One region of the Bacillus sp. Medicinal_06 genome, then DNA from elsewhere that is predicted to be linked to it. Evidence: riboswitches for the same ligand, from Rfam matches in the RefSeq annotation. Region 1 holds a riboswitch; the other holds the start of a gene.
What was found. A riboswitch is a leader RNA that binds a small molecule or an ion and turns the genes downstream of it on or off. The one in region 1 is predicted to bind S-adenosylmethionine.

Region 1 (3,427 bases):
AGGAGAAATCGTCCGGTATGGATTTAGCCAACATGAACATATACGGAATCATGATACATTACTAGCTTCTAGACTAGTGGAAACAACGAATGGATCATGGGGAGAAGAAAAGCTCTATTTAGAGGAAATGCGTCAAGATCTTCGACAAAAAATCTTATCGTATAAAGCAACTGCTTCTGATAAAAAGCGTATGCAAGAAATTGAAGGAGACCTCAGAAAACAAAGAGCGAAAATTAAAGAAGTAGAAAGAGAATATATTGAAAATGCAAAAGTAATTGGTGCGACGCTATCCAAATGCGCAATTGATTCTCTTATTTATGAGCGAACATTTGACTTAGTTGTTGTAGATGAAGTGAGTATGGCATATGTGCCGCAACTCGCATTAGCTGCTTCTCTTGGTAAAAGAATTGTCGTTTGTGGTGACTTTTTACAGTTGCCTCCAATTGCGATGGCAAACCATGAGCTTGTTAGAAAATGGCTAGGGGAAGATATGTTTTATCATGCTGGCATTGTCCAATCTGTAAATAGTTATGAAGCACATCCAAATTTATTTATGCTGCAAGAACAAAGACGGATGCATGAGGATATATCTAAATTTACAAACTCATTTATTTATAAGAATAGAGTGTTCGACCATCCTTCTGTTTCGGCAAGGCAGGAATTAGCGGAATTACAGCCATTTGCAAATGAAGCGACTGCTCTATTTGATACTAGTTTGATGGGAGCCTATTCTTTAAAAGATGCAGCTTCTGGTTCACGTTTTAATATGATGTCCGGTCTTGTTGCGATGCAAATGATTTTAATCGGTTTATTAGATGGTGTTCAATCCATTGGAGTTGTCACACCATATCGCGCACAGTCCCGTTTCTTATCAACATGCATAAGAGAACTATTGCAAAAAACAAAGTATCGAAATACACCTGTTTTAGCGGCAACTGTTCATAAATTTCAAGGGTCTGAACGAGACATGATGATATTTGATACAGTAGATAGTTATCCGCAAGAAAGACCTGGTGTGTTATTTTTTGATCATAAAAATCATCGTCTTGTAAACGTTGCGGTAACGAGGGCAAGAGGGAAGTTCATTCAGTTATCGGACTGCCAATATATGCGGAAAAATCTTTCGAGAAAACAAGCGTTATCTCATTTAACTTCTCACATAGAAAGACACGGAAATGTGTATGATCGCAGGTCATCACGTCCGTTGTTCGAACGAAAAATTACAAAGCGCTTGAGATGGTTTATGCAAATGAATTTGGAAGAGACAAAAGTATTGTTAAAAGATATTTTGTCAGCAAAACAAAAAATTATTATTTCGCTTCCAAGTACAAGACAGGTAGATAAAAGAGTATGGCAGGCATTAATGCGTACAGTGGCGCAAGTCACAATATATAGCGATGGACCCATTCCATTAAAAAATGTAAGAGTACAAAGACAAAATAAATCACTTCCATTTATATGTATTGATGATGAAATCTTTTGGGTAGGTGCGCCGTTAACGTCACAAATGACGTTTGAAGGAAGTCCAGAATTCCCTTATATATGTGCGAGAATGCATACTCCTGAAACGATTGGCGTTTTAAAAGGATTTTTAGATATTCGGTAAAATCAAATCGGAATTCCTTGACATTTAGTCGGAATAAAACTAGAATGAAAATAATTTAATATAATTTTATGAAAATAAAAACGATTTTCTTATCAAGAGAGGTAGAGGGACTGGCCCTATGAAACCTCGGCAGCGGATTCAATATGAATACTGTGCCAATTCCAGCAAGTGAAAGACTTGAAAGATAAGAAAGAAGGCATTTTTGAATCTGTATTTTTCAAGCCTCTTTCTATCTTTTAGAGAGAGGCTTTTTTATATGTAAATTTAAAGGAGGAATAGGAAAATGACAACAAAACAAGTAACGTCACACCGAAATAGTATTACTGAAAGCATAGAAAGAAATAAAGAGACGTATGTAAAAACAAGTCATGATATACATGAGAACCCTGAAATTGGTAATCAAGAATTCTTTGCATCAAGAACATTAAGCTTATTACTAGGAAGTGCAGGTTTTCAACTGCAACACAATATAGCAGGACATGAAACAGGCTTTATCGCACGGAAAAGCTCAGGGAAACAAGGACCTACAATTGCTTTTTTAGCAGAGTATGACGCTTTGCCTGGATTAGGTCATGCGTGTGGTCATAATTTAATTGGCACAATAAGTGTTGCGGCAGCGATTGCATTATCAGAAACAATTGAAGAAATTGGAGGTGAAATCGTCGTATTTGGAACACCAGCAGAAGAAGGTGGACCAAATGGAAGTGCCAAAGCAAGTTATGTGAAAGCAGGTTTGTTTAACAATATCGATGCAGCACTTATGATTCACCCGAGTGGAAAAACAGCAACAACAAGTCCATCGCTAGCAGTTGATCCACTTGATTTTCATTTTTATGGAAAGTCTGCACATGCGGCAGCATCACCAGAGGAAGGAATTAATGCATTAGATGCGATTATTCAGCTTTACAGTGGGATTAATGCACTTCGCCAACAACTTCCAGCAGATGTGAAAATTCATGGTGTCATTACTGAAGGTGGAAAGGCGCCGAATATTATTCCAGATTACGCAGCAGCTCGCTTTTTCATTCGCGCAGCAACGCGTAAAAGATGTGCTGAAGTAACTGAAAAGGTACGAAATATTGCACAGGGATCCGCATTAGCAACAGGAACAACAGTAAAAATCAATCAGTTCCAAAATGAAATTGATGAATTATTAGTAACAAAAACATTTAATGAAGTGATTGCTGAGGAATTAGAAAACCTTGGTGAAGATGTAAATCGTAAAGAGAGACTTGGAATCGGTTCAACAGATGCAGGGAATGTAAGTCAAGTCGTACCAACAATTCATCCTTACATTAAAATTGGTCCAGACAATTTAATTGCTCATACGAATGAATTTAGAGAAGCAGCTCGTTCGGAACTTGGCGATAAAGCATTAATTACATCTGCAAAAGCATTAGCGTATGCAGCATACAGATTAATTACAGAAGAAGGAACACTTGCTCAAATTAAGGAAGAATTTAAAGAAGCGCAGCGAAATCAGTGATGTAGAAATATAGTTTTTAGACTTAGAAATTGCAAAATGATAGTAGAAGAAGCCTAACATCTATTTGGTAGGCTTCTTATTTTTTAGTTTCACGTACTAGATTTTAAAATTTCTCAATTAAAGTATTTAAAGCTTTAGATTTTATTCTCTCATATTCCATAGCGCCGGCGAGTTCATCAGCAAGAAGAGGAGATTTTCTAACATATCTTTCACGAATTACATCGTAAAGTTCATATGGAAATAGCATATCGATAAACATGATCTTTTTTTGTTCAGCTGTTAGAGGAGAAATTGATTCGTAAGCGTTAATCATAATATTAAATTGATCCTCATTC
Region 2 (3,427 bases), 350 kb from region 1:
GCTGATGGAACAATTATAGATTATAAAGCTGGTTCACCAGCTAAGTTTTACGTACCTGCAGAATCGTTTATGGGGAAAAAGTTTTATGAAGTCTTACCATCACCTGTAGCACAGCAATTTCGAGGAGCGATTCACCAAGTAAGGCAAAAAGAATCTACAGTTATTGTTGAATATCCGTTAACGCTTAAAGGAAGTATTAGTTTCTTTGAAGCTAGGTGTTTACCACTTTTACAAGATAAGATTATGATAATTGTTCGAGATATTACTGAGCGGAAAAAGACTGAAGAGTTATTGAATAAATCAGATACACTTGCAGCAATTGGACAGTTAGCTGCTGGGGTAGCTCATGAAGTTCGAAATCCACTGACAGTGATTAAAGGATTTATTCAACTATTTCAAATTAATCAAGAAGATCAGGATAAATACTTCGATCTTATGCTGTCAGAAATTGAGCGAATTGAATCTATCCTTCATGAGTTTTTATCAATCGCAAAGACTGATGTCATTCCAACTGAAAAGAAAAATATTTGTTTGATATTAAGAAATGTCGTTTCATTAATTAATACAAAGGCAATCATGACAAATATTCAAATTAATCTCCATATAGAATCAAAAGAATTAATAATTGATTGCTGTGAAAATCAATTAAAACAAGTTTTTATTAATATTTTACAAAACTCAATTGAAGCAATGCCAGATGGAGGGCAAATCTCTATTTCTGTGAAAAAATTAGAACGTGAAGAGGTTATTATTAATATAGTTGATGAGGGCGTAGGAATTCCTGAAGAAAGAATAAAAAGGCTTGGTGAACCTTTTTATAGTACAAAGGAAAAAGGAACTGGCATTGGACTCATGCTCAGTTATAAAATCATTGAAAGTCATCAAGGAAGAATTAGTATCATGAGTGAGGTAGGAGTAGGAACATCCGTTACTATTTATTTACCTATGTTTCAAAGTGAGCAGGGTACTTCTCATTCAGCTATGCCATCTATAACAGGGTCTTGGTAATAGAGATTAATTTCCATTTCATATAGAGTAGCAGCAAAGAAAAGAAGCTATCTTATTATCTTGTAAGATAGCTTCTTTTCTTGATTAGCCAGCGAATTGCACTGCAATTTTGGCATGTAAAAAAGCAGTATCAAATACAGGGATAGAAAGATCTTGTTGTGAAATGAGTAACGGTATTTCTGTGCATCCTAATAAAATTCCTTCTGCCCCGTTTTTAATGAGATTTTGAACAATTTGTAAGAAACGGTCTTTGGATTGCTTTAAAATAATACCTTTACTTAACTCTTGGAGAATGACATGATGAATGAAATTTCGTTCATCTTCTTTGGGAATAATTGTTTCAATACCATAATTAGCTAGTCTCGTTTTATAAAAATCTTGTTCCATTGTTTGTTTTGTTCCAAGCAAACCAATCCGCTTCACATCATGTTCAACAATTTCTTCAGCGCTTACATCGCCAATATGAAGAAGTGGGATAGAGATTGCTTTTTCTACTTCTTCCGCAAATTGGTGTACTGTATTTGAACACATAAGTATACAATCTGCACCGGAGTGTTCTACTTTTTTAGCTACTTGAACGAGTTGGTTTTGCACTTCTTCATATTGTTGATTTTGTAGTAAATTCGTCACTTCGCCAAAATCCATGCTATATAGAACAAGCTTTGCATTATGATTATACTGAGATAAAGTTAGTGTATTAATATGTTTATAATAAAGAGATGTTGATTCCCAGCTTAATCCACCAATTAACCCAATTACTTTCATGTCTCATTCCCCCTGTTAACCTGTTTTGTTATTAATTATTCCATAATTCCGATAAGAATACAATGATTTATTTGTCATTTTATATAAAAATAAAAATAGTGAGAATAATATTGAAATTAATTCACGTTAGTGCAATAATACAAATTACAAACGAATACTTATCCAGAGAGGTGGAGGGAACGGCCCTATGAAACCTCAGCAACCCCTATTTATTCATAGAAATAGGAAGGTGCTAATTCCACAAAAGACATATTGTCTTTTGAAAGATAAGAGGATCATATATCCATACGCAAATGACCTCTTCTATAAGAGGTCATTTTTTATTGGGGAGAAAGGAAGTGAAGATGAATAATTCCATTTTCTTTTACATATAGGACTAATATAAGCTAACTAGAATGAGGGGGAATTCATATGAACAAATTATCTACAAAATTAGTCGTAGCAATTGGAATTGGTTCTGCAATATATGGGGTATTAGGTCTATGGGGACTTTCAATTGCCCCAAATACATTTATAAAACCAGCTCTGGCCATATTAACAATTTTTGGTGCGATTTTCGGACCATTTGCAGGACTTTTGATTGGTCTTATCGGTCATACAGTGACAGATACTATCGCTGGATGGGGAATATGGTGGGGATGGGTACTTAGCTCAGGCATTATTGGATTTACGATGGGACTTGTACAAAAACGAGCAAGTTTCAGTGTGGAAAATGGAACATTCGGTAATCGAGATATTTCATATTTTGCTGTAACAGGTTTACTTGGGATTGTTATTGGAATTATATTTGCCGGCGCTTTCGATATTATCGTGATGGGAGAGCCTTTAGATAAAATTATTATTCAAGTACTTGGTGCAACGATTGCAGATGTCCTTGTTTTCTTAATCCTTGGTTTACCAATTACACTTGGATTAGCGAAAGCAAATAAAAAACATACACATTTAAAAATTGAAAAGTAGGGATAGCACAATGAAGCCGATTATTTCCTTTGAACAATTTACATTTCAATATCAACAAGTGACAGAACCTACTTTAAAGAATATCACACTTCATATTTATCCAGGTGAAAAAGTATTGATTGCTGGTCGAAGTGGATCAGGAAAATCTACATTGGCCCATTGTATAAATGGGCTGATCCCTTTTTCATATGAGGGATCAAGTACTGGGAACATTTCAATATGTGGTAAGGATCCACGAAAAAGTAGTATTTTTGAGCAAAGTAAGCTTGTAGGAACTATTTTGCAAGATCAAGATTCCCAGTTTATTGGGTTAACTGTAGGGGAAGATGTTGCATTTTCGTTAGAAAATGATTGCGTAGAACAGGAGGAAATGAAGGCGGTTGTTATGGACTCTTTACAGAAAGTACAGATGCATAGATTTCACTCACGAAGCCCACATGAATTATCTGGTGGTCAAAAACAAACTGTCTCTCTTGCTGGGCTACTAACGACGGATGCTGACATATTACTATTTGATGAGCCATTAGCAAATCTAGACCCAATAAGTAGTTTAAAAGCAGTAGAACTTATTCAAAAGGTACATCAACAATTAAATAAAACAATCGTTATTATTGAGCATAGAATAGAAGAGATATTAAAATTAGACTTAGATAAAATTATATTAATAGATGAAGGGAATATTGTAGCAATCGAT

Region 2: another riboswitch for S-adenosylmethionine. It lies ahead of AC1M36_RS00060 (ECF-type riboflavin transporter substrate-binding protein); the one in region 1 lies ahead of AC1M36_RS01885 (M20 family metallopeptidase).

The regions. Positions count from the first base shown of each region.
Region 1 is NZ_JBWYHD010000001.1:357,857-361,283, reverse strand. It holds gene AC1M36_RS01890 (AAA domain-containing protein) at 1-1,606, shown strand, start outside; SAM riboswitch class I at 1,693-1,797, shown strand; gene AC1M36_RS01885 (M20 family metallopeptidase) at 1,890-3,092, shown strand; gene AC1M36_RS01880 (CotS family spore coat protein) at 3,196-3,427, opposite strand, start outside.
Region 2 is NZ_JBWYHD010000001.1:8,568-11,994, reverse strand. It holds gene AC1M36_RS00070 (ATP-binding protein) at 1-1,008, shown strand, start outside; gene AC1M36_RS00065 (aspartate/glutamate racemase family protein) at 1,093-1,773, opposite strand; SAM riboswitch class I at 1,929-2,046, shown strand; gene AC1M36_RS00060 (ECF-type riboflavin transporter substrate-binding protein) at 2,185-2,733, shown strand; gene AC1M36_RS00055 (ABC transporter ATP-binding protein) at 2,744-3,427, shown strand, end outside.